Regions from separate parts of the Kineococcus aurantiacus genome, predicted to be linked through region 1. Evidence: riboswitches for the same ligand, from Rfam matches in the RefSeq annotation. Region 1 holds a riboswitch; each other region holds the start of a gene.
What was found. A riboswitch is a leader RNA that binds a small molecule or an ion and turns the genes downstream of it on or off. The one in region 1 is predicted to bind S-adenosylmethionine.
Positions count from the first base shown of each region.

Region 2: linked by a shared signal. The riboswitch ahead of BJ968_RS05840 (LLM class flavin-dependent oxidoreductase) and the one ahead of BJ968_RS09110 (ATP-binding cassette domain-containing protein) in region 1 are both predicted to bind S-adenosylmethionine.
Region 3: linked by a shared signal. The riboswitch ahead of BJ968_RS18850 (O-acetylhomoserine aminocarboxypropyltransferase/cysteine synthase family protein) and the one ahead of BJ968_RS09110 (ATP-binding cassette domain-containing protein) in region 1 are both predicted to bind S-adenosylmethionine.
Region 4: linked by a shared signal. The riboswitch ahead of BJ968_RS04300 (rhodanese-like domain-containing protein) and the one ahead of BJ968_RS09110 (ATP-binding cassette domain-containing protein) in region 1 are both predicted to bind S-adenosylmethionine.

Region 1 is NZ_JACCBB010000001.1:1,885,362-1,890,604, forward strand. Features, by position in the region: gene BJ968_RS09095 (CNNM domain-containing protein) at 1-569, opposite strand, end outside; gene BJ968_RS09100 (CNNM domain-containing protein) at 562-1,917, opposite strand; gene BJ968_RS09105 (YqjF family protein) at 2,037-2,786, opposite strand; SAM riboswitch class I at 2,905-2,996, shown strand; gene BJ968_RS09110 (ATP-binding cassette domain-containing protein) at 3,059-3,802, shown strand; gene BJ968_RS09115 (aliphatic sulfonate ABC transporter substrate-binding protein) at 3,859-4,899, shown strand; gene BJ968_RS09120 (ABC transporter permease subunit) at 4,896-5,243, shown strand, end outside.
Region 2 is NZ_JACCBB010000001.1:1,217,909-1,223,151, reverse strand. Features, by position in the region: gene metE (5-methyltetrahydropteroyltriglutamate--homocysteine S-methyltransferase) at 1-591, shown strand, start outside; gene BJ968_RS05850 (LLM class flavin-dependent oxidoreductase) at 645-1,292, shown strand; gene BJ968_RS05845 (LLM class oxidoreductase) at 1,383-1,718, shown strand; gene BJ968_RS05840 (LLM class flavin-dependent oxidoreductase) at 1,742-2,833, opposite strand; SAM riboswitch class IV at 2,934-3,047, opposite strand; SAM riboswitch class I at 3,147-3,239, shown strand; gene BJ968_RS05835 (ABC transporter substrate-binding protein) at 3,425-5,017, shown strand; gene BJ968_RS05830 (ABC transporter permease subunit) at 5,014-5,243, shown strand, end outside.
Region 3 is NZ_JACCBB010000001.1:3,929,194-3,934,436, forward strand. Features, by position in the region: gene BJ968_RS18830 (ABC transporter substrate-binding protein) at 1-67, shown strand, start outside; gene BJ968_RS25935 (DUF3253 domain-containing protein) at 75-494, shown strand; gene BJ968_RS18840 (TIGR03560 family F420-dependent LLM class oxidoreductase) at 535-1,401, shown strand; gene BJ968_RS18845 (NtaA/DmoA family FMN-dependent monooxygenase) at 1,457-2,764, opposite strand; SAM riboswitch class I at 2,838-2,927, shown strand; gene BJ968_RS18850 (O-acetylhomoserine aminocarboxypropyltransferase/cysteine synthase family protein) at 3,059-4,354, shown strand; gene BJ968_RS18855 (LLM class flavin-dependent oxidoreductase) at 4,354-5,243, shown strand, end outside.
Region 4 is NZ_JACCBB010000001.1:898,340-903,582, forward strand. Features, by position in the region: gene BJ968_RS04290 (cobalamin-independent methionine synthase II family protein) at 1-1,051, opposite strand, end outside; gene BJ968_RS04295 (O-succinylhomoserine sulfhydrylase) at 1,074-2,264, opposite strand; gene BJ968_RS04300 (rhodanese-like domain-containing protein) at 2,380-2,781, opposite strand; SAM riboswitch class I at 2,787-2,870, opposite strand; gene BJ968_RS04305 (GNAT family N-acetyltransferase) at 2,922-3,446, opposite strand; gene BJ968_RS04310 (glycoside hydrolase 5 family protein) at 3,486-4,526, opposite strand; gene BJ968_RS04315 (endo-1,4-beta-xylanase) at 4,523-5,243, opposite strand, start outside.

The sequences.
Region 1 (5,243 bases):
TCCAGCAGGTGCCGCAGCGAGTCGGGGCTGTGCCCGACGACGACCTCCTCGGTCGGTTCGGCCCCGACCGCGCGGACCAAGGCGTTCGCGGCGGAGTTCAGCAGCTTCAGCACGGGCCGGAACACCCAGGTGAACCCGCGCATCGGCACCGCCAGCAGCAGCGCGGACCGCTCGGGGTGCGCGATGGCCCACGACTTCGGCGCCATCTCCCCCACGACGAGGTGGACGAACGTCACGATGAACAGCGCGAGCACGAAACCGAGGGCGTCGGCCGCGACCGCGGGGACGCCGAGGGCCTCGAACCCGGGGGTCAGCCAGTGGTGGACCGCCGGTTTCGAGATCGCCCCCAGCGCCAGGACGCAGGCCGTGATGCCCAGCTGGGACCCGGCCAGCAGCACCGTCAGCTCGTGGGAGCTGCGCAGCGCGGCCCGGCCGGCGTAGGTGCCGGCGGCGTCCTCCAGCCGGTGCCGCTTGGCGCCCAGCAGGGCGAACTCGACGGCGACGAAGAACGCGCTCAGCGCCACGATCAGCGCCGTCACGGGGACGACGACGAACGGGTCGTCACTCACGCGGCTCACCCCCCTGCGGCAGTTCCAGCCGGACCCGGGCCGGCACGTGGCGGGCCACGGCCAGCACCCGCACGGTCAGCGTCCGCGGCCGCGCCTCCAGGTCGCCGGGGTCGGCCGGCAGGTCCAGCACGAGTTCGGTGCCCTGCTCGGGCAGGCCGCCGTGGGCGGCGATGACCAGACCGGCGACCGTCTCGTAGTCGCCGCGCGGCAGGTCCACGCCCAGGGACCGCTCGACCTCGTCGACGTGGACCTCCCCCGACACCTCCCACACCCCGTCACCCTCCACGGGGACGTACGTCGGGTCCTCGTCGTCGTGCTCGTCGGTGATCTCCCCGACGAGTTCCTCGGCGAGGTCCTCGACCGTCACGACCCCCGTGAAACCGCCGTACTCGTCGACGACGCAGGCGAGCTGGTTCTTCGTCCCGGCCAGCTGCCGCAGCACCTGCGGCAGCGGGGTGAGGGTCGACACCACGAGCGGGACCCGCATGATGCGCGTGACGTGCGCCGTGTCGTCCTCGGCCGTCGCGAGCAGGTCGGTCAGGTGCACGACCCCCAGGACGTCGCCGGAACCGGTGGCCAGCACCGGGTACCGGGAGTGCCCCACGGCCATGAGGGCGCGCACCAGGCCCAGGTCGGCGGACTCGTCGACGGTGTCGACGCGCGAGCGCGGCACCATGGCGTGCTCGACGTCGCGCTGGGGGAAGTCCAGGATCCGGTCCAGCAGCACCGCCAGGTCCGGCGGCAGGTCACCGCTCTCGCGGGACTCCTCCACGATGGCCTCCAGGTCCCTGGCCGTCGCGGCGTGCTCGACGTCGTGGACGGGTTCGATGCGCAGCGCCCGCAGCAGCGCGTTGGAGGCCTGGTCGAAGAACCGCACGAGCCAGCCGAACACCCGCAGGTAGACCAGCGTGGACCGGCTCAGCCGCACCGCCAGCGGTTCGGGCCGCGCGATGGCCAGGTTCTTGGGGAACAGCTCCCCGAACAGCATCTGCACGAACGTCGAGAACAGCAGCGCCACGACGGCCCCGACGCCGACGCTCACCGCGGCGGGGACCCCGACCCCGCCCAGCAGCGCCCCGAGGGACTCCCCGATGAGGGGTTCGGCGACGTACCCGACGAGCAGGCCCGTGACGGTGATGCCCAGCTGCGCGCCGGACAGCATGAACGAGGTGCGGCGGGTGACCTGCAGGGCCCGGCGCGCCGCGGGGTCGCCGGCCTCGGCGCGGGCGCCCAGCGCCGACCGGTCCACCGACATGAAGGCGAACTCCTGGGCCACGAACCAGGCCGTGGCGACGGTGATGGCGAACACCACCACGACACCGAGGAGCAGGGCGAGCACGTCCGTCACGGGAGCACCTCACCGTGGCCGGGCGTGCTCGAGGTACTTGAAGGGCGATCGTCGTCGCGCATCGGCGGCGGCGGTCCTCTCCTGGTCTGGGGGACGGTGCCCCGGGGACGTGTTCCCGGTCAACGCACGAGCGCGCGGGACGGTTCCCCCGCCGCCGGGCGGGGCGTGGTGAACCGCGTCGTGACCCGCCGCGCGAACGCCACGTGCGCCGGTGCGCCGGTCACGGTGAACCCGGCGGCCGCGACGAGACCGTCGTCCAGCTCCAGCACCTGCGCGTCCCGCAATGGCCACGGCTCGTGCTCGTTGGCGATCCACCACGTGCGGCCCAGGTGCTCCACGTGCAGGCCGAAGCGGGCCGTGAGGAAGTCGCCGAGGTCGTCCCGGGCCGGCTCCACCCGCCGGGTCGCGCCCTCGCGGACCGCGACGCGGCTCGTGACGCCGTCGCGGGTGCGGCACGTCCACAGCAGCTCCCGCGCGCCGTCGCGGACCCGCACCGCGTGCCGCAGCGTCGACCACCGGTACGGCAGCCCGAACGCGGTCTGCGCGCCCAGGACGACGGCCAGCCGGGAGGCGTCCAGGCTGGCGAACACCACGCCGTGCCGCCCCTGCTCGTCGACGGAGTACGTCCGCACGTTCGTCTCCAGGAACGTCCCCAGGTACGGCACGGCGGCCCGGCCCCCGGGTCCGGCCCCGCGCAGGGTGAAGGGGATGAGGCCGACGTAGGCGCGGCCGGCGAACAGGTCGGGGCGGGTGCCGGGCGGCAGGTGCGGGGCGACCTCGTCGGGGTCGACCTCCCAGTGCAGGAAGGCGACGTCGTCCCAGTGCTGGTGCATCATCACGGGCCGGGGCAGGGGCGGGGCGGTGACCACCCGGTCAGCGTGCCGCAGCGGCGCCGCTCGGCAACCGCAGCGCACCCGCCGCGCACCCGCCGCGCACCTGCGGCGCACCGGGTGGCGGCGGCACCCCCGCGGCTGGCTTAGAGTGTGCGCACCATCCAGAGCGGCCGAGAGACCTGGCTCGTCGACGCCGCAGCAACCGCCCCCACGGGGGTGTGGTGCTCATGCCGGGACCGATGGAGGAGACCGTGACGACCGCCCCCACCGCCAGCCCCCGGGCCGCCGACCGCGTCGAGGCCGCCGGGGTGCGCCTGCGCGGCGTCGGGCGCAGCTTCGGCGAGCACCGGGTGCTGGCCCCCCTGGACCTCGAGCTCGACGCGGGCGGCACCGTCGCCCTCGTGGGGGCCTCCGGCAGCGGCAAGTCGACGCTGCTGCGGCTCCTCGCCGGGCTGGACACCCCCTCCACCGGGACGGTGGAGGTCGCCGGGCAGCCCGTGCGCGGGGTGCACCCCCGCACCGCGGTGGTGTTCCAGGAACCGCGGCTGCTGCCGTGGCGGGACCTGGCCGGCAACGTCGCCTTCGGCCTGCCGCGCGGCACGGCCCGCGCGCAGGGCCGGGCCGAGGTGCTGCGCTGGCTGGACGTCGTGGGGCTGGCCGACTTCGCCGGGCACCGGCCGCGCCGGGTCTCCGGCGGCATGGCCCAGCGCGCGGCCCTGGCCCGCGCCCTCGTCCGCCGCCCCGGCGTGCTGCTGCTCGACGAGCCGTTCGCCGCGCTCGACGCCCTGACCCGCCTGCGCATGCAGGACCTGCTCGACGAGGTGCAGCGCGGCACGGGCGCCACCGTCGTGTTCGTCACCCACGACGTCGACGAGGCCCTGCACCTGGCCGACCGGGTGCTCGTCCTCGGCGACACCGGCAGCGGGCAGGGCGCCGGGATCGTCCGGGACCTGCGGGTCGGTGCGCCCCGTCCCCGCGACCGCGCCGACGCCGCCACCGCCCGGCTGCGCGTCGAGCTGCTCGACCTGCTCGGCGTCCCCCGCTCCGCCTGACCGCCCCCTCCGGGGGCACCCCGAGAACCCGCCCCACCCACCTCCACGGGAGAACTGTGTCCACGCTGCCCCCCACCACCACCCGTCGCGCCCTGCTCGGCCTTGGTCTGGGTTCCCTGGCCCTGACCGCGGCCGGCTGCGTCAGGGGCGAGTCGTCCACCGGCTCGGCCCCCGCCAGTTCCGGCGCTTCCGCCGGTTCCGGCGGATCCGGCGGCGACCGGGTCCGCCTCGACTACGCCCTCTACAACCCCCTCAGCCTCGTCGTGCGCGAGCAGAAGCTGCTCGAGGACGCCGGGCTCACCGTGCAGTGGGAGCAGTCGGCGGGCAGCAACAAGGCCAACGAGTTCCTGCGCAACGACAACCTGGACCTGGCCTCCACCGCCGGGTCGGCCGTGCTGCAGGCCCGCACGAACGGCTCGCCCGTGCAGACGGTCGCGGTGTACTCCCAGCCGGAGTGGACCGCGCTGGTCGTCGGGAAGGACTCCACCCTCACCGACGTGGCGGGGTTGCGCGGCAAGCGGATCGCCGCCACCACCGGCACCGACCCGTACTTCTTCCTCCAGCAGGCGCTCGCCGGCGCCGGGCTGTCCGGCACCGACGTCGAGATCACCAACCTCCAGCACGCCGACGGCCGCGCCGCCCTCGAGCGCGGTGACGTCGACGCCTGGGCCGGCCTGGACCCGAACATGGCCGCCTCGGAGCTGCAGGCCGGGTCGAAGCTGCTGTACCGCAACGTCGACTTCTGCACCTACGGCGTCCTCAACGCCCGCGAGCAGTTCGTCCAGGACTCCCCCGACCTCGTCCAGCAGGTCGTCGACGCGTACGCCACGGCCCGCGCGTGGGCGCTGGCGAACCCCGCCGACCTGGCGACCCTCTACGCGACCGCCGCGCAGCTGTCGCCCGAGGTCGCCGCCCGCGTCCTGGAGCGCACGACGCTCGACCTCGACGGCGTGCCCGGCGACGCGCAGCGGACCGTGCTGGCCGGGATCGTGCCGCTCATGGCCGCCACCGGCGACGTCCCCTCCGAGGACGCCGCCACGAAGGCGCTGGACACGCTGCTGGTGCCCGACTTCGCCCGCAAGGCCACCGCCGCGTGAGCGCGCCCACCACGTCCGCCCCGGCCGCACCGGCCGGCCGCGCGCCGCGCCGCCGGCCGGGCTGGTGGCTCGGCGCGGTCGTGCCCGTGCTGCTGGTCGCGGCGTGGTGGGCCACCACGGCGGCCGGGGTGTTCCTGCCCAGCCAGCTGCCGTCGCCGGTGGACGTGTTCCACGCCGCCCAGCAGCTGTGGGCCACGGGGCAGCTGCAGCTGAACATCGCCATCAGCGTGCAGCGGGTCCTCGTCGGGTTCTGCTGCGGCGCCGTGGCCGGGCTCGTCCTGGGCGGGCTGACGGGGTCCTCGCGGGTCCTGGACCGGCTGCTGTCCCCCACCCTGGGGGCCTTG
Region 2 (5,243 bases), 670 kb from region 1:
GACCAGCCGCTGGGGGACACCGCGAACCAGGTCGCCCTCGCGCTGCGGGACGAGGTCGCCGACCTCCAGGCCGCCGGCATCGGCATCGTGCAGGTCGACGAGCCCGCGCTGCGCGAGCTGCTGCCGCTGAAGACGGCGGACCAGGCGGCCTACCTCGACTGGTCGGTCGCCTCCTTCCGCCTGGCGACCGCGGGTGCGGCCGACGCCACGCAGATCCACACGCACCTGTGCTACTCGGAGTTCGGCGAGGTCATCGACGCGATCGACGGCCTCGACGCCGACGTGACGAGCATCGAGGCCGCCCGCTCGCGCATGGAGGTCCTCGGGGACATCGCCCGCGCCGGGTTCGCCCGCGGCATCGGGCCGGGCGTGTACGACATCCACTCCCCGCGGGTCCCGTCCACCGAGGAGGTCGTGAACCTGCTGCGCTCGGCCGTCGGGTCCGTGCCGGCCCGCCAGCTGTGGGTGAACCCCGACTGCGGGCTGAAGACCCGCGGCTACGCCGAGACGACGGAGTCGCTGCGCCACCTCGTGGAGGCCGCCCGCACCGTCCGCGCGGAACTGCCCGTCGGGTCGCCGGTCGCGAGCTGACGCCGGCCCGCCGCGGCGGGCCACCGGAACACCCTGCGGGCCGGGCACCGGCGGTGCCCGGCCCGCACGACCGCCCTCCCACCGGACGCCGGCCGGGTACCCACCACCGCGTCGAACCGAGCCCCGGCGGGTGGCGGCTGCCGGGGGCGCGGGGACGGGCCGACGACGTCGACTGGATCGTCCACACGGCGCAGCTGGCCGAGCGGGCCCGGTTCGACCTGTTCTTCTGCGAGGACGCCCTGACCGCGCCGCGGCCGGGGCACGACGGTCCCGTCCGGGCGGTCGAGCCGCTGACGCTGCTGGCGGCCGTGGCCCGCGGGACCCGGCACCTCGGTCTGGTGGCGACCGCGTCGACGACGTTCAGCGAGCCCTGCGACCTCGCCCGGCAGTTCGCGTCGCTGGACCGCATCAGCCACGGCCGGGCCGGCTGGAACGCCGTCACGAGCCAGTTCGCCGACGTGGTCGCGAACTTCGGGCCGGCGCGGTTCCCCGACCACGCGACCCGCTACCTGCGCGCGGCCGAGTTCGTCGACGTCGTCTGTACCGTCGCGCAGGACCCCACCGAGGGACGAGGTTTCCGGGAGCGCGTCCACGCCGCCGCCCGGGTGCACGGACGTGAACCGGAGCAGGTCCTCGTGTTCCCCGGTGTGCTGCCGGTCGTCGCGGCGACCCGCGCTGCGGCGCAGGAGGTGTGGGCGTAGCTGCAGGAGCTGCAGGACACGGTGGCCGGGTTGCGGCAGCTGTCGTGGCGTTCCGGGCTGGATCTCACGGGGGCCGACCCGGAGCAACCCGTGCGGGACCTGCCGCCCAGCTCCCTGGGACGCAGCCGCGTGGCGTTGCTGTTCGGGCCCGCGGCGCGGGCCGGCTGGACGCTGGGGGAACTGGCGCGGCACGCGGCGGCGACCAACGGCCACCGGCTCCTCGTCGGGTCCGCCGACGAGGTCGCGGACGACCTGCAGCACTGGTTCGAGCACGGGGCCGCGGACGGGTTCACCGTCATCCCCACGCACGTGCCGGCGGGGCTGGAGGCGTGCACCGACCTCGTGGTCCCGCGGTTGCAGGAGCGCGGGCTCTTCCGGCGCGAGTACGCGGCGGGCACGCTGCGGGGGAACCTGGGGCTGGGCTGAGGTCGTGCCGGGAACTGTCCGCGTCAGGACGCGGCGGGGACGAGCGGGGCGCGGCCCTGCGCCTGCGCCGGGGCCGGCACGAGCGGCCGGGACGGGAACTGCCGCCGCAGCACGGGGGCCACGTCGGTGGTGAACAGGTCCCAGTTCTCGCGGTGCTGCGCCTCGCTGAACCCGGAGCGGTCGAAGTGCAGCGCGGTCACCTCGTGCCCGAACCGGGCGTGGTAGCGGCCGACCTTGTCGACGACCTCCTCGGGGGAGCCGACGAGGGCGGAACTGCGGGCGAGGAAGTCCTCGAAGTCCTCCCACACCGCCGGGACACCGCTGCCGGCGAACGCCTTCTGGCGGGCCTCGAAGTGCGGCCGCCAGACCCGGCGCGCCTCCTGGGAGGTGCGGGCCACGAAGCTGCCCGCCGAACCCGCTCCCACGAGCGCGTCGGCCGGGTCGTGCCCGTGCGCGGCCCACCGTTCGCGGTAGTGCTCCACGAGCCGGGCGTACGTGTCGATCGGGTACGTGACGTTCGCCGAGAACAGCGGGTCCCCGGCCGCCGCGGCGACCTCGACCGACTCCTCGCTGGTCGCGCTGCCGTGCCAGATCCGCAGGTCGCGCTGGTAGGGGGCCGGCCAGGTCTCGGCCCGGTCCAGCGACGGCCTGAACCGGCCCTGCCAGGTGACCTGCTCCTCCCGCCACAACCGGCGGAACAGCTCGTACCCCTCGGCGTTGCGGTCCCACTGGTCGTCGGTCGTGACGTGGAACAGGTTCGCCTGCGCCGCGCCGTTGCCCTTGCCGACGATGAGTTCGAGGCGGCCGTCCGCGAGGTGGTCCAGGGTCGCGTAGTCCTCGTAGGCACGCACCGGGTCGAGCAGGCTGAGCGTCGTGACGGTCGTGAACAGCTTGATCCGCGACGTGCGGGCCGCGATGTTGGAGAGGACGACGGTGGGGGAGGAGGACAGGAACGGGCGCTCGTGCCGTTCCCCGACGCCGTAGGCGTCGAAACCCCACTGCTCGGCCAGGGTGGCGTTCTCGACCACCTCGGTGAAGCGCTCGTGCTGGGTCGGCCACACCCCCGTCACCGGGTCGGGGGTGTGGGTGATGAGGGTCATCGCGAGGAACTTCACGGGTCGGTTCTCCCGGTGTCGTGGAACGGCGGGCGGGGGATCCCGGCGGTGGCCTGGGCGGCAGTCGTGCCGGGGGACGTCGCGCCGCGGGGGCCCGCGGAGCACTGCCTTGCCCTGCGGGTTCCGCAGGACCGGGTCCTCACCCGGGGCACCCCACGCCGTGCGAGGGGGTTGCCGGCTGCCGAGCCGGGGCTTCGCGGCAGCACTCGTGACCTGTTCCGGAGCGTGGCACGCGGACGATCCCGGCGTCAACGACGGGTGGGGACGGGCGGGTCTTGAGGATCCGGTGCGCGGTCCCCTATGGTGGCAGGGCACACCATCCAGAGCGGCTGAGAGACCTGGCTCAGAGACGCCGCAGCAACCCCCCGGAGACGGGCGCGGGTGCTTCCGCCAGGACCGATGGAGGAGTTCTCGTGGACCGCACGTCCCACACCGCGATCTGGCGCCGCGTCGTCGACTTCTGCCTGACCGGTTCCTCCGGCTGTCGCTGACCAGCGCCCCCTGAGCGCGCGGGAGACGTTCCCGCGCGCCCGCGCACCGCACGCCTCCGGCCGGTGCGCACCTCCGCCGTTCCCCCAGCCTGGAGCCCCTTTGCGCACCCGCACGCCCCTGTCCGCCCTCACCCTCGCCGGCCTCCTCGTCCTCACCGCGTGCAGCGGCGGGCAGAGCAGCGCGCAGAACCCCGCGGACGCCACGCCCGTGGACGGTGGGAACCTCACCTTCGCCATCTCCGTCGACTCCGGCTGCATCGACCCGCAGCAGGTCGGCAACAACGACGCGCTGAACATCGGCCGCCAGCTCGTGGACTCCCTCACCGTGCAGGACCTCGACGGGAAGATCCAGCCGTGGCTGGCGCAGTCGTGGGAGGTCAGCCCCGACGCCACCACCTTCACGTTCCACCTGCGGCAGGGGGCGACGTTCTCCGACGGGACCCCCGTGGACTCCGCGGCGGTCAAGGCGAACCTCGACGGGATCGTGGCGCTGGGGGCGAAGGCCTCCCTGGGGTCGACCTACCTGCAGGGGTACACCGGGACGCAGACGCCGGACCCGCAGACGGCGGTCGTGACGTTCTCGGCGCCCAGCGCGCAGTTCCTGCAGGCGACCTCCACGATGTCGCTGGGCCTGTTGTCGGTGCCGACCACCACGGCCGACCCCGCGACCCGCTGCGACGGGAGCACCCTCGTGGGGTCGGGGCCGTTCACGGTGGGCAGCTACACCAAGGACGACAAGACGGTGCTGGACAAGCGCAAGGGCTACGACTGGGCGCCGACGGGCTCGAAGCACTCCGGGGAGGCCCACTTGGACTCGATCACCTACCAGGTCGTCCCCGAGGCCAGCGTCCGCACCGGGTCGCTGCAGTCGAAGCAGATCGACGCCACCACCGGCATCGCCTCCCAGGACCTGCCGCAGTTCGACGGCAACGGGTTCTGGACGCAGCGCCGCGCGAACCCGGGGATCCCGTACAACTTCTTCCCCAACGAGTCCCGGCCGATCTTCTCCGACGAGCGCGTCCGGCAGGCCTTCTCCAAGGCCATCGACCGCGAGCAGCTCGTCAGCATCCTCAACCCCGACGACGTCGCGGTCAGCTCGGCGCTGTCGGCCTCGACGCCCGCGGCCCCCGACGACTCCGCCGCCCTGGCCCTCGACGTCGACGGTGCGAACGCGCTGCTCGACCAGGCCGGCTGGGTCGAGGGGGCGGACGGGATCCGGGAGAAGGACGGCCGCAAGCTCACCGTCACCGTCACGTTCTGGCAGTCGACCACCGCCGTCCTGGAACTGGTCCAGCAGCAGGTGCGCGCGGTCGGCATCGACCTCCAGCTCAAGCAGGGCACCACGGCCGAGACGACCGCGCTGCAGAACTCCGGCGACTGCGACGTCCTGTTCTACAACCTCACCCGGTCCGACCCGGACGTGCTGCGGACGATCTTCTCGACCGAGACGCGCAACGTGAACCACCGCGCGCACAGCCAGGTCGACGACCTGCTCACCCAGCAGGCCGCCACCCCCGACACCGCCCAGCGCGCCCAGCTCGTGGCGCAGGCCTCGAAGCTGCTCGTGGAGGACGCCCACTCGATCCCCCTCTTCGAGCTGTCCACCGTCATCGCCGCCCACGACGACGTGCACGACCTGCAGTTCGAGGGTTCCTCGCGGTTGTGGTTCTACGACGCCTGGAAGCAGTCGTGACGGGTTACGTCGCCCGCCGGCTGGGGCAGGCCGTCGTCGTCCTCTGGGCGGCCTACACCGTGACGTTCGTCATCCTCTACCTGCTGCCCAGCGACCCCGTCGAGATCATGCTCGCCGGCGGTCAGGGCGGGGAGCAGTCCACCGTCGACCCGGCCCAGGTCGCCGCCCTGCGCGCCGAGCACGGCCTCGACGACCCGCTGCCGGTGCAGTACGCCCACGCGCTGTG
Region 3 (5,243 bases), 2.0 Mb from region 1:
GCGCATCCCCGTGCCCGAGGGCATGAAGCGGGCCCAGGACGCCGCGAACGCGGCGATCGCGGGGTGAGGCGGCGGTGAGTCGTGGAGCGGGCCAGGGCGCACGTCGCGGTGCCCCGCCGCCGGCCAAGGACTGCGCCGTCTGCGGGCGGACCATCACCTGGCGCAAGAAGTGGGAACGCGACTGGGACCAGGTCCGGTACTGCTCCGACGCCTGCCGCCGGCGGGCCAAGGCGGCCGCCGGCGTCGACGGCGCGCTCCAGGCGGCCCTGAGCCGGCTGCTGGACGAACGCGGCCCCGCGGGCACCGTGGACCCCGAGGAGGTCGCGCGCGCCGTCGGCGGCGCGGACTGGCAGGAGCTGCGGGAACCGGCCCGCTCGGCCGCCCGCCGGCTCGTCGCGGCGGGGGAGGCCGAGATCACCCAGGGCGGGCGGGTCGTGGACCCCTCCACGGCCCGGGGACCGATCCGGGTGCGGCGTGGCGGGGGGCGGGCGTAGGTTCGCCCCGGACCACCGGCACCGAACGAGGGAGCACCCCGTGCGCATCGGCCTGCACGTCTCGGACTTCACCAACCCCGGCGGCCCCGCCGCCCTGCGCGAGGACCTCCTGCGGGTCGTCGGCGAGGCGGAGGAGTCCGGTTTCCGCAGCGTCAGCGTCATGGACCACCTGTGGCAGATCCCGCCCATCGGCGACGCCGAGCGGGCCATGCTGGAGGCGTACACGACGCTGGGCTTCCTGGCCGCCCGCACCGAGCGCGTCGAGCTGCTCGCCTGGGTGACCGCGGTGACGTACCGGGAACCGGGGCTCCTGGCCAAGCTCGTCACCACCCTCGACGTGCTCTCCGGCGGCCGGGCGTGGCTGGGGATCGGGGCGGCCTGGTTCGAGCAGGAGGCGACGGGCCTGGGCCTGCCCTTCCCGGGCACCGCCGAGCGCTTCGAGCGGCTGGAGGAGACGCTGCGGATCTGCCGGCAGATGTGGTCCGACTCCGAGGAACCCTTCACCGGCCGGCACTACGCGCTCGGCCGGACCCTCAACAGCCCGCAGCCGCTGCGCCGCCCGCACCCGCCGATCCTCATCGGCGGCGGCGGGGAGAAGAAGACGCTGCGCCTGGTCGCGCAGTACGCCGACGCCTGCAACCTGTTCGGGGGCGACGACATCGCCCGCAAGCTCGACGTCCTGCGGGCCCACTGCGAGGACCTCGGCCGCGACTACGACGAGATCGAGAAGACCGTCATGGCCGTCGCCGACCCCGACGACGTCGAGGGGTTCCTCGAGCAGGCCCGCGGGTGGGCCGCGCTCGGCGTCACCCACGTCCACGGCGGGTTCCGGGGCTACTTCGAACCCGGCAGCGTCAAGCGGTTCGGCGACGCCGTGGTCCCGCGGCTGGCCGAGCTGGGCGCCTGAACGGCCCCCCGGCTCACCGGTAGCGGCTCACCGGTAGCGGCTCACCGGTAGCGGCTCACCGGTAGCGGCTGGGCGGCACGGGCAGGCCGAGGTTCTCCCGCAGGGTCGCCGCGGGCAGTTCCGGGGCCAGCACCCCGCGTCGCACCAGCAGCGGCACCACCTGCTCGGCGAACTCCTCCAGCCCGGTGGGCAGGGAGGAGAACGCCAGGGTGAAACCGTCCGCCGCGCCGCCGGTGAACCGCTCGGTCATCCAGTCCGCCACCTGCTCGGGGGTGCCGGGCAGGAACCGGCGGCGCAGCATCGCCCGGTACAGCTCCCGCAGCGTGAACCGCTCGCGGTCCACGAGCTTGCGGACCCCCTCGAACACCGTCTGCACCTGGTTCGACCCGCTGCTGAAGTCGAACTCGAACCGCTCGTCCAGCGGCCGGTCGGACAGGTCGACCCCCAGGTGGTGCGAGAGCCAGTCCAGGCTGAGCCGGTCCGGGGTCAGCGCCTCGATCTCCTCCAGCCGCTCCAGGGCGCGCGCGGGGGTCTCGCCCAGCACGGGGGACAGGGCCGGCAGCACGAGCAGGTGCGAGCGGTCCCGGCCGTTCTCCACGGCGCGCCGCTTGTAGTCCTCGTAGAGGCTGCGCGCGCCCGGCAGCGGGGCCGAGCCCGGCACGAACACGGCCTCGGCGTGCCGGCCCGCGAGCCGCCGGCCGTCCTCGGAGGACCCGGCCTGGAACAGCACGGGACGGCCCTGCGGCGGGCGGGGCAGGTTCAGCGGGCCCCGCACCCGGAAGAACTCCCCCTCGTGGTCCAGCACGTGCATCCCGGCCGGGTCGGCGTAGCGGCCCGAGGCGACGTCGGGGCGGATCGCGCCGTCGTCCCAGCTGTCCCACAGGCCGTGCACGACCTCGACGAACTCGGCGCCGCGGCGGTAGCGCGCGGCGTGGTCCAGGTTGCGCTCCAGCCCGAAGTTGCGGGCCTCCTCGTCGCTGGCCGACGTCACGAGGTTCCACCCGGCCCGCCCGGAGCTGAGGAAGTCCAGGGTGCCGACCTGCCGGGCGGTGTGGAACGGCTCGTTGTACGTCGTGGAGACGGTCGCGACCAGGCCGATCCGCTCGGTGCTGCGGGTCAGCGCCCCCAGCAGGCCGAACGGCTCGGGCCGCACGTTCGCGACGTGCTCGACGCCGGAGCCGAACCGGTCCCACACGTACAGCTCGTCGGCGTAGAACACGGCCGCGAACCCCGCCCGCTCGGCGGTGCGCGCGAAGTGCTCGTAGTACCCGAAGCTCACGTACTCGTCCGGCCGCCCACCCGGCAGCCGCCAGCTCGTGAGGTGCTCGCCGCCGGGGTAGAAGACCATCGCCGTGAGGATCACGACCGCGCACGCTACCCCGCGCCCGATCCGGTGAAGCGCTTGACACGGGTCGGGGCCGTGCCGTCCACTGGGAGAGCCATCCAGAGCGGCCGAGAGACCTGGCTCGTCGACGCCGCAGCAACCGCCCCGCCGGGGTAGGTGCTCCCGCCAGGACCGATGGGGAGGGACCCGCAGTGCCGATCGAACCGCTCACGCGACGCCTCGTCGTCGACCTCCTGCGCAGCGCCGGGACGACGTGTCGGGCCTGACCGCCCGATCCGCCCCCACCCCGCTCCGCCCCAGGAAGGTCCCGCGATGACGCACGCCCCGTACGGCTTCACCACCCAGCAGGTCCACGCCGGCGCCGAACCGGACCCGGTCACCGGCTCCCGGGTCACGCCCGTCCACCTCACCGCCGGGTTCGTCTTCGACGACTTCGAGCACGCCCGCGCCCGCTTCGCCGGCGAGGACGACGGCTACGTCTACACCCGCATGGGCAACCCGACGACGGCCGCCGTCGAACGCCGCCTGGCGGTCCTGGAGGGCGGCACCGACGCGATCCTGCTCGGCACCGGCCAGGCCGCGATCACCGTCGCCCTGCTGGGGATCCTCGGCGCCGGCGACCACGTGGTGGCCGCCGCCGACCTCTACGAGGGCTCGCGCGGGCTGCTGCTGGACAACTTCGCCCGCCTGGGCATCGCCGTCGACTTCGCCGCCGGGCCGGGGGACTGGGAGCGGCTCGTGCGCCCGACGACCCGGGCGTTCTTCGCCGAGTCGGTCGCCAACCCCAAGAACAGCGTCCTGGACGTCCCGGCCGTGGCCGCCGTCGCGCACCGCCACGGCGTCCCGCTCGTCGTGGACAACACCTTCGCCACGCCCTACCTGCTGCGGCCGCTGGAGCACGGCGCCGACGTCGTCGTGCACTCGGCGAGCAAGTTCCTCGCCGGGCACGGCTCGGCGCTGGGCGGCGCGGTCGTCACCGGCACCGGTTTCGACTGGAGCGGTTTCGCCCACCTCACCGACCCCGCGAACGTCCTGGCCGGGATGAGCTGGGTGGAGCGCCACGGCCCGCAGCGCGCCTACGTCGAGCACACCCGCTCCGTCGTCGCCTCCCGGCTGGGCCCGGCGATCTCGCCGTTCAACGCCTTCCTGGTCCAGCAGGGGCTGGAGACCCTCTCGCTGCGGGTGGGCCGCCAGAGCGCGACCGCCGAGACCGTCGCGCGCTGGCTGCAGGCCCGGCCCGAGGTCGTCGGCGTCGACCACGCCGGGCTGCCCGGGCACCCCTCCCACGACGTCGCCCGCCGCCTGCTGCCGCGCGGCACCGGGGCGGTCCTGTCCGTGACGCTGGAGGGTGGACGCGCTGCGGCCCAACGGTTCGTCGACGCCGTGCAGCTGTTCACCCGGATGACCCACGTCGGGGACGTCCGCTCCCTGGTCATCCACCCCGCCAGCACCACGCACGCCCACCGCAGCGAGGACGAACGGCTCGCCGCCGGGATCTGGCCCGGCCTGGTGCGGCTGTCCATCGGGCTGGAGGAACCCGAGGACCTGCTCGGGGACCTGGAGCAGGCCCTCGTGGCCTCCCGCGAGCGCGAGGGGGCGGCGGCCTGATGGGACGCCTGCAGCACTTCGGCTACTTCTTCTCCCGGGGTTTCGGCCCGCAGGGCTGGGGACGGGACTACCAGGCGTGGAACGACGACTGGACGCGCCCGGACCTGTACGCCCACGCCGTCCGCGACCTCGAACGGGCCGGGTTCGACCTCGTCGTGGTCGAGGACGCGATCTCGCTGGGGAACCCGCAGACCCTGGACCTGCGGGTGCGCGCCGCCTACGGCGGCCCCAAGCACGACCCGCTGCTGCTGGCGCCGTACCTGTTCGCCGCCACGACCCACCTCGGGGTCGTCCCGACGGTCAACGCGGGGATCACCCCGCCGTACCTCGCCGCCCGGCAGGCCGCGACGCTGCAGCACCTGTCCGGCAGCCGGTTCGGGATCAACCTCGTCACCGACACCGGCAGCGCCCGGCACGTCGGGCTCGACCCCGTCCCGCACGACGTCGCCTACGACCGCGCCGAGGAGTGGATCGACGTGGTCCGCCGGCTGTGGCACAGCTGGGACCCCGAGGCGCTCGTCGCCGACCCCGTCACGGGCCGGTTCGCCGACGGCACCCGCATCGACGCCTTCGCCCACCGCGGGGAGCACTTCCGCCTCGACGGCCCGCTGAACGCCCTGCCGTTCTCCTCGGGCGACCCCGTCCTGGTCTCCCCGGGCGGGTCGCCCCGGGGCCTGGGGTTCGCGGGGTCGCGCTCGGACGTGCAGCTGGCCCTCGCGCCCCTGCGGGTCGACCGGGTCCGCGAGTACCGGCGCAGGGTCCTCGACGCGGCCGCGCTGGCGGGCCGCAAGGCCTCCGACGTGCGCGTCCTGCTCGTCGTCAAACCCGAGCTCGTCGCGAGCGCCGCCGAGGCCGACCGCGTCGTCGAGGCCTCCGCGCACCCGGGCGA
Region 4 (5,243 bases), 990 kb from region 1:
CGGGGTGCTCGACGACGTTGGTGGCGTGGCTGACGACGCCGGGCACGATCTGCTTGCCCGCGGGCAGTTCCACGTCCCGCCAGACCTTCCACTCGTGCTCGTGCCGCACGTTGGCCGCCTCGAAGGAGTACGAGCCCGCGTCGATCTCCAGCATGAGGTCGACGATGTGCTTGAACTCGACGTCCGTGGTGTGCGGGCCGTGCCAGCTGCCCCAGCACAGGTGGAAGCGGACCTGCTCGGTGGGCAGGCCGCGCAGCGCGTGGTTGAGCGCCTCGACGCGGATCCGGGTGAACGCGCGGTAGTCCTCGACGGAGGGTTCGGGGTTGATCTGGTCCCAGTTCTCCGCGATGGACGGGTCGTCGATCTGCACGATCAGCCCGGCGTCGGTGACCGCCTTGTACTCCTCGCGCATGACGTCGGCCCACGCCCAGATGTGCTCCTCCTCGGTGGCGTAGTACCGGTTGGAGATGCGCGCGCCGCTGCCCGGGGACAGGGAGGTGATGAAACCCTGCTCGAGGCCCGTGGCGGCCAGCCCGGCCTTGAGGTTGGCGATGTCGGAGGCGATGGCGTCCTGGCCGGTGTAGGACAGCGGGCCGGTGGTCGCGGGGAACGCGGTGGCGTTCTTGCCCGTCGAGATCCCCGACGTCGGGTCCTGGTAGGCCTCCTTGAAGATCGTCCAGTCGCGGCGGTCGGGGAAGCTCGTGAGCTTGACGTCGCCCGGGCCGGACCGGACGGTCGGCTGGGTGAACAGGTCCTCCCCCGTCACCTCCAGGCCGGCGACGCGCTGGAAGGAGTACGACCACCAGGCGCCGTAGTCGACCGCGCTGGACATCGCCTTGCCGTACTCGCCGTCGCCGACGATCGTCACCCCGAGGTCCTCCTGCCGCTGCACGAGGTCGACGACGGCGCGGGTGAGCAGCGCCTCGAACTCGGGCGTGCGCTCGAGGGTGAAACCGTCCTCGGCGACCCGCCGGGCCTCGTTGGCGGCGATGAGCTCGGGGGTGCGCGGCAGGCTGCCGGCGTGGGAGACGGGGATCTGCTGCTGCGACAAGGGTGTTCTCCGTTCGGGTGGTTCAGGCGAGGGCGCGGGTGAGGTCGTCGAGCAGGTCGTCGGGGTCCTCCAGACCCACGGACAACCGCAGCACGCCGTCGGTCAGGCCGATGGCGGCACGACCCTGCGGCCCCAGCCGCCGGTGCGTCGTGGTGGCGGGGTGGGTGGCCAGCGACTTGGTGTCGCCGAGGTTGTTGGAGATGTCCACGACCCGCAGGGCGTCGAGGACCTCGAAGGCGCGTTCCTTGCCGCGCCCGGCGGGGGCGTCGAGCTCGAAGGTCACGATGGTGCCGCCGAGGTCCATCTGGCGCTTCGCCAGGTCGAACTGCGGGTGGCTGGGCAGCAGGGGGTAGCGGGCCCAGCGGACGCCGGGCTGCTGCTCGAGGTGCTCGGCGATCCGCAGCGCGCTGGCCGCCGAGTGCCGGACCCGCAGGCCCAGGGTCTCCAGCCCCTTGGCCAGGGTCCAGGCGTTGAACGGGCTGAGGGTGGGGCCGGTGTGCCGGGTGAGTTCCCGGAACCGGCCGCCGATGAACTCCTCGGTGCCCAGCACCGCACCGCCCATGACCCGGCCCTGGCCGTCGATGTGCTTGGTGGCCGAGTACACGACGACGTCGGCCCCGAACCGCAGCGGGTGCTGGCCCACGGGCGAGGCGAACGCGTTGTCGACCACGACCGCGGCGCCCGCGGCGTGGGCCAGCTCGGTGACCGCCTCGATGTCGACGAGGGTCTGCATGGGGTTGGCGGGCGTCTCGAAGAACACGGCCTGGGTGGGCACGGCGAGCGCCTGCTCCCACTGGGTGAGGTCCTCGCCGTCGACGAAGACCGTCTCGACGCCCCAGCGGGGCAGGATCTCGTCGAGGATGACGAAGCAGGACCCGAAGAGGCTGCGCGCGGCGACGACCCGGTCCCCGGCGCCCAGCAGCGCGGCCAGGGCGTAGAACACCGCGGACATCCCGCTGGCCAGCCCGTAGCAGGCCTGCGCGCCCTCCATGAGCCGCAGCCGCTCGGTGAACACCGACACCGTCGGGTTGCCGTAGCGGGAGTAGACGTACCGGTCGACGTCACCGGAGAAGGCGGCCTCGGCGTCGGCGGCGGACCCGTAGACGTAGCCGGACGTGAGGTACATCGCCTCGGCGGTCTCCTCGAACTGCGAGCGGGCCAGGCCGCCGCGGACGGCCGTGGTGTCCGGCCGCCAGTCCCGCGCGTCGCTCACGACGTCTCCCCCGCTCGCTCCGTCGCGGTGCCCGTGGCGCCGCCTTCCCCCGGATCCGCGCGACGACTCCGTCGGCGCGTCTCCTCGGTCCAGGCAGCGCCGCACCGCGTGTCGCTCACGACTGCTTCCAGGGCAGGCCCGCGGCGCGCCAGCCGACCGCGCCGCGGTGGCCCTCGGCGTCCAGCGGCCCCTCGAAGCCGTCCAGGACGTTGTAGCTCGGCGCGATGCCGGCCGCCGTGGCCGCCTCGGCCGCGGCGACCGAGCGCTGCCCGGACCGGCACAGGAAGACGACCTTGCGGCCGGACCCGGGCGTGAGGCCGGCCGCGGCCAGGTCGGCGAGGAAGCGCTCGGGGTCCACCGGCAGCCACGACACGAGCGTGGGCTCGGCGCCCAGGCCCGTGGGGACCCCCACGAACCGCCACTCGGCGTCGGTGCGGACGTCGACCAGGACCGCGTCCGGGTCGTCCCGGACGAGCTCGAAGGCCTCACGCGGGGTGAGGTCGCCGGCGTGACCCACTGTTCCTCCCATCGGTCCTGGCATGAGCACCCCTCGCGGGGTTGCTGCGGCGTCGACGAGCCAGGTCTCTCGGCCGCTCTGGATGGTCCGCCCACCCTAGGGCATGGCGGAGGGCCCCGGGGCCGGGCCGGGGAGGAGGCTCAGAGGAAGCGGTGCATGACGTGCAGGCCGACGTACCCGTGCTCGGGGTGGTCGAAGGCCTGCGGGACGGTCCCGACGATCGCGAAGCCCAGCGACGTCCACAGCGCGACGGCCGCGGTGTTGGTCTCGACGACGGCGTTGAACTGCACCGCCAGGTACCCCTGCGCGCGGGCCCACGCCAGCACGTGCTCGCCCAGGGCGCGCCCGACCCCGCGCCCGCGCGCGGCGGGGGACACCATGAAGCTGGCCGTCGCCACGTGGGCCCCGCCGCCGGGGCGGACGGGCCCGCACTTGGCCGTCCCGAGCACCTCCTCCTCCCCCGTCCCGTCCCCCGTGCCGTCGTCCGTGCCGTCGTCCTCGACGGCCACGAAGGTCGCCCACGGCGGCGGCTGCACCCACAGGTCGCGGGCCCGCTGCGAGGTCAGTCCCTGCGGCAGGGCGTAGGTCTCCCCGTCGGCGACGACCTCGTCGAAGAAGGGCCAGACGCGGGCCCAGTCGGTCTCGGCGTACTCGCGGATCTGCACCCCGGCACCGTAGCCGGGGCGGGCCGCGGGGCCGCCGCCTCAGCCGGGGGCGAACTCGTTGAACGCCTCGTGGCCCGGGCGCACGGTGCCGTCGGCGTCGAGGAAGTGCAGCCACTCCGGGTGCCCCACGGGCCCGTGGGTGTCGCGGTGCAGGTCGGCGACGCCGCTGTGGTGCAGGGCGTGCACGGTGTACCCGATCCCCCGCTCCCGCAGCCGGGACAGCGTGTAGCGCATGACCTCGACGTGCTTGGCGTCGTCGCGGGCGCCCCAGACGGTCTCGCTGGCGTACAGGTCCTTGCCGGCCGAGCGGGCGAGGGCGACGCACTCGTCGAGGTAGGCCTCGAAACCCTCGTGGGTGTGCACGTCCGTCTCCGGGCCGATGCCCTGCCACATCCAGTACGGGTGGAAACCCAGGACGTCGCTGACCGGTTCGGTGGCCCGCAGCGCGGCCACGTCGGCGTAGTTGCCCACCGTCAGCGGCTGCCGGGCCCCGGCGGCCAGGACCACGCCCCGGCACCACCGCAGCCAGCGCAGCTCGGCGGTGCGCAGCGGGCTGTCCTCGTCGTGGACGTAGGCGCCCATGAGGGGTTCGTTGCACAGGTCCCACGCCCAGACCCGCTCGTCGTCGGCGTGGGCGGTGACGACGTCGAGGAGGTAGCGCCGGAAGATCCGCTGCACGGGGGCGACGTCGGGGCCGTCGGCGAGGGGGTCGGCGAACAGGTCGTCGGTGCGGCTCCAGGCGCTGGCGTGCGGCAGGAGGTGGTCCAGCGGGACCCCGCCGAAGTCGCACACCGGGTCGCGCCAGCGGTTGAACAGGACGGGCACCACCGCGATGCCGTGCGCGGCGAACACCCCCAGCCCGGCGTCGAGGTTGGCCAGGAACCGCCCGGGGTCGCGCTGGAACGCCTCGTGCGACAGCCACCAGCGGGCGGTGTTCCAGCCGGGGAACGCGGCCTTGCCGCGGGCCACCTCGACGGCCATCAGCCCGTGGTCGTGGTGCTGCCACAGGTCCAGGCCCGAGGTGCCCCAGGAACCGGCGTAGTTGAAGCCGTGGACCTCCCGGGTCGGGCGGCGGGTCACCGGCCGGTCCCCGCGGCCAGCCGCACCTCGAGGGCGGCCGCCGTGCCGTCCAGGCGCACCCCGGCGCGGGCGCCGCCCGCCGACACCTCGTACTCGCCCCGGAAGCCGTGGACCGCGAGGCGGCCGTCCGCGTCGGTCCGCACGGTGGTGGGGGCGACCCACCACTGCCCCTTCACCAGCGCGTGCACCGCGTCGTAGGCGGGTTTGCGGGTCCCGTCGGCCCGGACGAGGCCGACGGGGGCGCCGAGCCAGGTGGTCGCGTCGGTCAGGCCCCAGTAGTTGAACGCCTGCACCGACGGGTGCGCCACGAGGGTGCTCAGGTGCCGGACGAGCTCGTCGGCCTGCCGCTGCTCCCCCTCGGGGGTGGAGGGCCAGTGGTCGACCTGGTGGTCGTTGAGGTCGCCGACCGAGGCGGGCATGAGGTCGCCGGAGACCAGCGTGTTCTCGGTGAAGTGCAGCGGCAGGCCGAACCGGGAGAACCGGGCCAGCACGTCGTGGGTCCGCTCCTCGCCCCAGTAGCCCTTGTGCATGTGGCTCTGCAGGCCGAGCGCGTCGATGCCGACACCGGCCTCCAGCGCCTCCTCGACGACCCTCTCGTAGGCGGGCGACATGTCGAAGTCGTTGAGCAGCAACGTCGCGGCGGGGTTCGCCGCCCGGGCCTCCCCGAACGCCACCGCCAGGGTGGCGGTGCGGCCGAGTTCGCGGGCGACCCGGGTC